DNA from 2 places in the Rhodococcus sp. FG69 genome. Region 1 is predicted to be linked to the other one. Evidence: riboswitches for the same ligand, from Rfam matches in the RefSeq annotation. Region 1 holds a riboswitch; the other holds the start of a gene.
The links. A riboswitch is a leader RNA that binds a small molecule or an ion and turns the genes downstream of it on or off. The one in region 1 is predicted to bind S-adenosylmethionine.
Positions count from the first base shown of each region.

Region 2: another riboswitch for S-adenosylmethionine. It lies ahead of ACODSO_RS12900 (bifunctional o-acetylhomoserine/o-acetylserine sulfhydrylase); the one in region 1 lies ahead of ACODSO_RS25040 (aminotransferase class V-fold PLP-dependent enzyme).

Region 1 covers NZ_JBMDIX010000042.1:43,363-47,912, reverse strand. The annotation lists gene ACODSO_RS25045 (hypothetical protein) at 1-463, opposite strand, end outside; gene ACODSO_RS25040 (aminotransferase class V-fold PLP-dependent enzyme) at 599-1,942, opposite strand; SAM riboswitch class IV at 2,016-2,131, opposite strand; gene ACODSO_RS25035 (Pls/PosA family non-ribosomal peptide synthetase) at 2,334-4,550, shown strand, end outside.
Region 2 covers NZ_JBMDIX010000014.1:788-5,337, reverse strand. The annotation lists gene metX (homoserine O-acetyltransferase MetX) at 1-1,033, opposite strand, end outside; gene ACODSO_RS12900 (bifunctional o-acetylhomoserine/o-acetylserine sulfhydrylase) at 1,030-2,367, opposite strand; SAM riboswitch class IV at 2,542-2,670, opposite strand; gene ACODSO_RS12895 (MFS transporter) at 2,909-4,168, shown strand; partial or broken gene ACODSO_RS12890 (iron-siderophore ABC transporter substrate-binding protein) at 4,261-4,550, opposite strand, start outside.

The sequences.
Region 1 (4,550 bases):
CAACAGCGTCGCCGGAGAACGTGACACCGCGGTCTTCGAGCCACGGAACGACGCCGCCCACGACCCGCTCCAGGTTTCGCTGCTCGGGTCCGATCGGTATCAACGTCACACCGTCGGCCACGTCAGCGGCGTTCACGTCGGCGACAAGCCCTGCCAACCCCGACGCCGTACCGACGTACCGAATGGAATCAGGCACGTCGGGTGCGTTCAGCGCCACGAACTCTCGACGCGCCGTCCGTGCGTCGTCGGCAATGTAGATTTCGATGTCGAGGAAGACCGCGACGCTGTCGGCGTCCTTGCCTGCCTCCACGACCTCGGCTCGCGCGCGAGAGCGGGCCTGCTGCCCTTCACGGAGATCCGAGGCACGAACGCGTGTGAACGTCTCGGTCGGTCGAGCATCGGTGATTTCGGTCCAGGTTCCGGATGCCGTGAGAGCAACTCGGACAGCTGAAGTGTTCGACATGAAGTGTTGTCCTGTCGTGCGTGAGGTGAGCGATGTCCGCGGGCTACGCCGACGGCCTACACGACCCCGATGCCGTCCGGCACAGATCGACGTACCGATCGCGCCAGAGGCGGCTCTGCGACAAGACAATTGCTGTCATGAAGCGATGCTAGCCGTTTGGCGGGTGCACGGGGATCCCACACCTGCGGCGCCATCTGCGAGGCCGGGAAAGGGGCGCGGGTCGGGGACCGGATTCCACCACCCGTTCTCCTCCTCGTACGTCCAGGACGGTCCACGTGTGACGAGCTCGCCGACAGCATCGATCAGGCGGTCGACATCGGTGCCCGAACTGCCGAGGCCCAGGCTGGCGCGTACGGCACCGCGTGGGTGCCCGATGCGAGCCAACAGTGGATGCGCGCAGAACTTCCCGTCGCGAACACCGATTCCGTGCTCGGCGGAGAGGTACGCCGCGACCTCGCCCGGGTCGTAGCCGTCGACCGTGAATGTGACAATGCCCACACTTTCCGGGGCGTCACTCCACACTGTCAGCAGTTCGACACCGCCGATGGCGCTCAGTCCGTCGCGCAACCGGTCGGACAACACCTGCTCGTGTTCCACCGAGCCTGCGGCCTCGTGCTGCGCCAGCGCCTCGCATGCGGCCGCCAGTGCCACGACACCGAGAACATTCGGCGTGCCGGCCTCGTGCCGCGCGGGAACGGGCGCCCACTCGGTTCGGTCGAGGCCGACTGAGCGCACCGCGCCTCCGCCTGACAGATAGGGCTCGGCAGCGTCCAGCCAGTCACGCGCGCCGACGAGAACGCCGGCCCCGTGCGGTGCGTACAGCTTGTGGCCGGAGAACGCGAGATAGTCGACGCCCAGGTCGCCGATGTCGATGCGCCGATGGGGAACGAGCTGGGCGCCGTCGACAAGAATGCGTGCACCGTGCCGGTGCGCGAGCGCGGCGAGTTCTGCTATCGGGAGCACTTCACCCGTCACGTTCGATGCGCCGGTGATCGCGAGCAGCGCAGCAGGTTTCGTGGACAATTCGACGTCCAGCCGGACAAGTGTCTCGGCAATGGACTCGGCTGCGACGACGACGCGGCGACCGTTCCACGGCAACAGGTTCGCGTGATGCTCTATGTCGAGCACGACGGTGTCCCCCGGAACGCATCCGGCCAGGAGATTGAGCGAATCAGTGGTGTTCCTGGTGAAGATCACCACTGAATCACTCTGTGCACCAACGAAGTCCGATACCGTGACCCGCGCCTTCTCGTAGGCGGCGGTGCACACCCGCGACGCGTATCCAGCACCACGGTGCACACTCGAGTAGAACGGCAGGAGCTCGGCGATGCGTTCGGTGACCGCGACAAGCGCGGGCGCACTGGCCGCATAGTCGAAATTGGCGTAGGTGCAGGAACTTCCATCGACGAGTGGCACCGACAGATCAGCTCCGCTGACGGAAGCGAACGAAGCACACGAGTGGTCGAGAACAGCAGTCATGACAAATAACCCTTGTCGATCAAGGGACCTGCGGAATCACATGGACATGTCCAATCACACGTGAATACCGTCGAGTCCGCGCTTGCTGCATCGGTTTTCCGATGCCAGCCTGGTCGTCACCCGGAGCACCCCACCGCGGAGGAGGGTTGCCGACCAGCAAGCCGGGGCTTGATGCTGGTACTCATGACCTGAACAAGAGGATGACAAATACGACGCGGGATTGTCAACCCAGCAGGTAGGAAACCCGCAACTGGACTAAACTGCCCCAGTGCTGAACCCGTTCGTAGCCCACGTCCGTTCACCTTCTGGCCAACCGAATATGAGATAACCACCGTCACGCGTACTGACGTCCACTTGCATTTCGGTGCTACACGAGAAGAAGGACACCCGGTTGTCTGTGCAATCACAATCGGATTCGACAGGCACGCAGCGCTCCGCTGCGGTCCCCGTCGAATTCTTGCGATCCGAGCGCGCTCCCAAGGAGCGGACGCTCATCGATGTCCTGCGCTCGACCACCTCTCGGTTCCCCGATGCTCCGGCGATCGACGACGGCACGGTCTCGGTCACCTACCGTGAGCTACTGGAGGACATCGACGAGGGTGCACAGTGGCTGGCCCGTGCCGGGGTGCGCCGCGGCGACCGCGTCGGAATCAGGATGCCGTCGGGATCCTTCTCGCTCTACGTAGCCATTCTGTCGATCCTCAACGCCGGTGCCGCCTACGTACCCGTCGACGCGGACGACCCGGACGAGCGCGCCGAACTGGTCTTCGGCGAAGCCAAGGTCACCGCAGTCGTGACTGCCGGTGGTATCGCCGCAGGCACGGCCGAGAAACAGGACACCCCTGCCCCCGAAACTCTCACCACTCCGAGTCCCGACGACGATGCTTGGGTCATCTTCACGTCCGGCTCGACCGGCACTCCGAAGGGCGTCGCTGTCAGCCACCGCAACGCAGCGGCGTTCGTCGACGCCGAAGCCGTGTTGTTCATGCAGGACGATCCGCTCGGACCCGGCGACCGCGTGCTGGCGGGCCTGTCGGTGGCATTCGATGCCTCGTGTGAGGAGATGTGGCTGGCGTGGCGCAACGGCGCGTGCCTCGTCCCGGCCCCTCGCTCCCTCGTTCGAAGCGGTTTCGACCTCGGGCCATGGCTGGTCTCGCGGGACATCACCGTCGTCTCGACGGTCCCCACCCTCGCTGCGCTGTGGCCTGCCGTCGCCCTCGAAGCCGTACGTCTGCTGATCTTCGGCGGCGAAGCCTGCCCACCCGAGTTGGCGGAGCGACTGGCCGTCGACGGCCGCGAAGTGTGGAACACCTACGGGCCGACGGAAGCAACCGTCGTCGCCTGCGCGTCGATCATGGACGGCAAAGGTCCAGTTCGGATCGGCCTTCCACTCGACGGCTGGGATCTCGCCGTCGTCGACGCGTCGGGAAACCCCGTCGCGATCGGCGAGGTCGGCGAACTGGTCATCGGTGGCGTCGGGCTCGCGCGCTACCTGGATCCCGCCAAGGACGCCGAGAAGTACGCTCCCATGCCGACGCTGGGCTGGGACCGCGCCTACCGAAGCGGCGACCTCGTCCGGCTCGAACTCGAAGGACTGCTATTCCAGGGCCGCGCCGACGACCAGATCAAGCTGGGCGGCCGACGCATCGAGCTCGGCGAGATCGACAACGCGCTGCAAGCCCTGCCCGGAGTCGGCGGAGCCGCAGCAGCCGTCCGGAAGACCGGCGCGGGCAACTCTGTCCTTGTCGGCTACCTCGCCAGCACCGACCCCAATTTCGACCTCGACGCCGCGCGGAAGATTCTGGCCGAGCAGTTGCCGTCGGCTCTCGTCCCGCGGCTCGCACTCGTCGAGGAGATGCCGACTCGAACCTCCGGCAAAGTCGACCGCAATGCTTTGCCGTGGCCACTGCCCGGCATGGGCGAGACGTCGGATCTGAGCGGCACCGCAGGCTGGGTCGCCGAACTGTGGACCAACATTCTCGGTGCCCAGGTCTCCGACGAGAATGCCGACTTCTTCCAGAACGGCGGCGGCTCCCTGTCCGCGGCCCAGCTCGTGACGGCCCTGCGCGAACGGTTCCCGGAGATCACCGTCGCGCAGCTCTACGACCACCCCCGGCTCGGATCGCTCGCCCGGTATCTCGACGAGCTGGAGCCTCCAGTGGAGGTCATACCCCGCGACGTCGAGCCGACGTCGCGCACAGCTCAGTGGATACAGATCGCCGCAACCGTTCCACTGACCACGTTGACGGGGCTGCAGTGGATCACGTGGGTGGGGATCATGTTCAACGTCCTGTCGTGGTTCGCGGACGTGCCCTGGGCGCCGACGCTGTCCTGGTGGTGGATTCTCGTCGCGTTCCTGTTGTTCATCACACCGGTCGGCCGGATGGCGATCTCGGTCGTCGGCTCCCGTCTGCTGTTGGCCGGCCTGAAGCCAGGCGCCTATCGACGAGGCGGAAGCGCCCATATCCGCCTCTGGACGGCGACGCGTCTCACCGACGCGAGCGGGGCGTCGAACCTGTCCGGAGCGCCGTGGATGGTCTACTACGCCCGCGCACTCGGTGCGAAGATCGGCAAAGGCGTCGACTTGCACACCATGCCACCGGTCACC
Region 2 (4,550 bases), on a different contig from region 1:
CGCGGCATTCGGGTAGGCCCCGCGCGATCTCTTTCTGTTGTCTCAGCGGATACAGCCGATCGGAGTCGACTCCGCCGACGATGGTGGGCACGGTTGCCAGCGCAAGTGCTGCGTCGATACCGCCCCGCCCTCGTCCGATGTCGTGTCTGTTCATCGCTTCGCTCAGCAGGACGTACGTGCTGGCGTCGAATCGGTCGGCCAGTTTGGTCGCCTGATGCTGCAGATAGCTCTCGATTGCGTATCTGCCGCCGTTCCAGGGATTTTCGTCGGCCTGAGCGGAGTTGGAGAACCTCAGATCCAGTTCGCTCTCGGTGCGATACGTCAGGTGCGCGATGCGTCGAGCAATTTTCAGTCCGGTTCGGGGCGTTCGGCCGGTTCCGTGATAATTGCCGCCCTGCCAGTCCGGATCGGAGACGATGGCGTCGATCTGCGTCGTCTGAGTACCGATCTGATCTGCCGTCGCGCGGGCACCGACGGCTAGGACGAGCGCCGCGCCCACTCGATCGGGATGGCCGACGATCCACTCCAGGGTCCGCATTCCGCCCATCGATCCACCGACCACCGCGGCGAAGCGCTCGATCCCGAGAACGTCGGCGAGCGCAACCTCCGCCGCCACCTGGTCGCGGATCGAGATCTCCGGGAACCTGCTGCCGTAGTGCTTGCCATCGGGAGCGAGAGAGCTGGGGCCAGTGGTCCCGCCGCACCCGCCGAGGACGTTCGACGCGATGACGCACCACTCGTCCGTATCGATCGGTGCGCCGGGGCCGACCATCCCGTTCCACCAACCGGGCAGAGCATGGTCGGCATCTGCCGGACCGCTGACGTGGGAGTCTCCGGTCAGAGCATGCTCCACCAACACCACATTGTCGCGATTCGGTGCGAGCTCGCCCCACCGCTGCACCGCGACGGTCACCTGAGGAAGCGTGGCGCCACTTTCCAATGCGAGTGGGCCGATGTCGATGTTGCCGAGCCGTCCGTCCGGCGGCGGGAATCCCGCCGCCGGACGGACGTCGTGCACGGAGCCGATGGTCAAGATGCCGCCGCTGCGAATCCGCGTTCGAGATCGGCCAGAATGTCGTCGATCCCCTCGATGCCCACGGCGAGCCTGACCAGTCCCGGAGTGACTCCCGACGCGAGTTGCTCCTCGGGGGTCAGCTGCGAATGAGTGGTCGATGCGGGGTGGATAACCAGTGAACGCACATCACCGATGTTAGCCACATGACTGTGCAGGCTCAGTGCGTCGACGAACTTCTTGCCCGCGTCGACTCCGCCCGTCAATTCGAAGGCGATGATCGCGCCCTGTCCCTTCGGAGCGAGTTCCTGACCCCGCTGGTACCACGGCGACGACTTCAGGCCTGCGTAGTTGATGGATTCGACGTCGGCACGCGCTTCGAGGAACGCCGCGACCTTCTGCGCATTCTCGACGTGTCGTTCCATCCGCAGGCTGAGTGTTTCCAGGCCCTGACTGATCAGGAACGCGTTGAACGGAGACACCGCTGCGCCGATGTCGCGCAGCAACTGGACCCGTGCCTTGAGCGCGAACGCCGGCGCGCCCAGGTCGGCGAACACCACACCGTGGTAGCTCGGGTCCGGTGTGGTGAAGTTCGAGTGGCGCCCTTGCGTCCAATCGAAGGTGCCTCCGTCGACGATGGCTCCTGCGATCGCGGTGCCATGTCCACCGAGGTACTTGGTCGCCGAATGCACCACGATGTCGGCGCCGTGCGCGAGCGGTTGGATCAGGTACGGGGTAGCGACCGTGTTGTCGACGATGAGCGGTATTCCCTGCTCGTGCGCGACCGCCGAGATGCCGGGGATATCGAAGACGTCGTTCTTCGGATTCGAGATCGTTTCGCCGTAGAACGCCTTCGTATTCGGCTTGATCGCGGCCCGCCACTGCTCGAGATCGTCGGGATCCTCGACGAACGTGACCTCGATGCCCAGCTTGGGAAGGGTGTAGTGGAAGAGGTTGTAGGTTCCGCCGTACAACCGCGGGCTCGACACGATGTGGTCGCCCGCTTCGGCGAGGTTGAGGATCGCAAAGGTCTCCGCCGCTTGCCCCGACGCCACCAGAAGCGCCGCGACGCCGCCCTCGAGCGCCGCGATGCGCTGCTCGACGACGTCCTGCGTCGGGTTGATGATCCGGGTGTAGATGTTGCCGGGCTCGGCAAGCCCAAACAGAGCAGCAGCGTGATCGGTGTTGTCGAACGTGTACGACGTGGTCTGGTAGATCGGGAGCGCGCGCGCCTTGGTGGCGCCGTCGGGAGTCTGCCCGGTATGAATCTGTTTGGTTTCGAAGCTCCACGATGCGGTGGGATCTTCGATGGGGGTGCCTGTTGCGTCTACGACGTCAGGGGTGCTGTCGGTCATGGTGTGGATAACTCCGTCTTCGAAGAATGTGTCAGGGTTCGAATCGGCTCTCGGCGGGAAAGCCGGGGCGGGGTGTATCGAGACAACAACACATGGGGGACCTCCTCCTCGGGCACGCCGCATTCCGGCGTGCTCCGTCAGTGGGTCCGCCGACGAAAGAAACCAATTCGAGCGGACCCGCGCTTGTTCTCCGGCTACACGTTCTCGTATAGCCGACTAACCCGGTCGTTCACCCGGGGCACCCCACCGCGGTTGGAGGGTTGCCGGCCAGCAAGCCGGGGCTCGATGCTGGCACTCATGACCTGGCGTGAATCCTAGCGGGGACGGGTAGATCAGGAAACAACGACACCACCGGTAGTCGCCTCAGTGCTGTGACCTGCGGGGGAATGGTTGGCCTTCGGCGGCGCCGAGTGAGGTGAGGACAATCACCGTCGATCTGTCCGAAATCCACGTGGATCCGGGATGACAATCGATCCGAGGGACGTTCCCTACTGGGGTCGTCCCTTTTTCATGCCCCGACACTAGACAAGGTTGTTCTGCTGTGACTGTCACCGATTCGGCTTTCGCCAAGAATGTCAGCGCTGTGCGCGACAGGGTGTCGAACGGGCCGAGCGCCAGTCACAGACCGCTCTCGACCCGCAGGCGTCTGGCCATGCTGGCGCTGTCGATCGGTGGCTTCGGAATCGGTACCACCGAATTCGCATCGATGGGCCTGCTTCCGGACGTCGCGCAGACGATGGGCATCTCGGAGCCGTCCGCCGGGCACATGATTTCGGCGTATGCGCTCGGTGTGGTCGTCGGTGCGCCTGCGATCGCCACACTCGCCGCGCGAGTTCCGCGGCGAGCGTTGCTCATCGTGCTGATGGTGGCGTTCACGCTCGGCAACCTCGGCACAGTGTTCGCACCGAGCTTCGGTGAGCTGGTGGCATCGAGATTCGTCGCCGGTCTGCCGCACGGCGCGTACTTCGGGATCGCGGCTCTGGTAGCTGCGCATCTGGCCGAGCCCGGCAAACGCGCCAAAGCCGTTGCCATGGTCATGATGGGTCTGTCGATTGCCAATGTCGTCGGTGTACCGATCGCAACGTGGCTCGGTCAGGCGCTCGGGTGGCGAAGTGCCTTCGCCGTCGTCGCCGTGATCGGCGCGCTCACCGTGGCTGCGTTGATCGTGTGGATGCCTCGTCTCGACGGAATGCCCACGACCAATCCGATCACCGAACTCGGGGCCCTGCGTCGCGGGCAGGTGTGGATGACGTTGTTCGTCGGCATGGTGGGCTTCGGCGGCATGTTCGCGGTCTACACCTACATTGCCTCGACGCTCACCGACGTCGCAGGTCTGGCCCGTGCGCTCGTGCCCGTCGCGTTGATGATCTACGGCCTCGGCATGGTCGCGGGCAACTACGTCGGCGGGTGGCTGGCCGATCGCTATCAGTTGCGGGGAACATTTGTCGGTCTGGCCTCGATGGCCGCGTTCCTCGCGATGTTCGTGATCGCAGCGCACAATCCGGTCAGTGCGTTGATTCTGGTGTTCCTGATCGGTGCTTCAGGGTCGTCGGTGATCCCTGGATTGCAGACCAGATTGATGGATGTCGCCGATGACGCCCAGACGCTGGCGGCGTCGCTCAACCACGCGGCGTTCAACCTCGCCAACGCCATCGGCGCAGCGCTCGGCGGCGCGGTCATCGCTGCAGGATTCGGCTACACCGCCCCGGCCGCGGTCGGTGCGGTCCTGGCGGTAGCCGGCCTCGCTGTCCTTTCGACCGCGATGTGGATGCAGCGCCGGGCCGACGCGAACGCTGCCTGACACCGCTCGACCTCCCGCCCGTCCGCCGAGATCGAAGTTGTGCCGCGAATGTCGTCCGATTCGACGCACAACCTCGATTTCGGCGAATGTGTCTAGCCTGTGGTGGCTGCGCCGTCGCCCGCAAGGGTGCTCGCGAACGCGGGCGTCAGCTTGTCGATCACGTAGGGAAGGCTGAGCACGCTGGTGAAGTAGATCGCGCCCGCGGTGACCCCGTCGGTGAAGACGAGCTTGTTGTCCTTGACCGCGTCCAGGTTCTGGTAAACCGGCTCCTGTTCGAGAGCAGTGCGATCCGCCGGTGATTCGGTACCCCACAGCAGCACGTCCGCAGAATTGAGAACCGACAGGTTTTCACGCGGGATGTTTGCCTGCCCGCCGCCCTCGG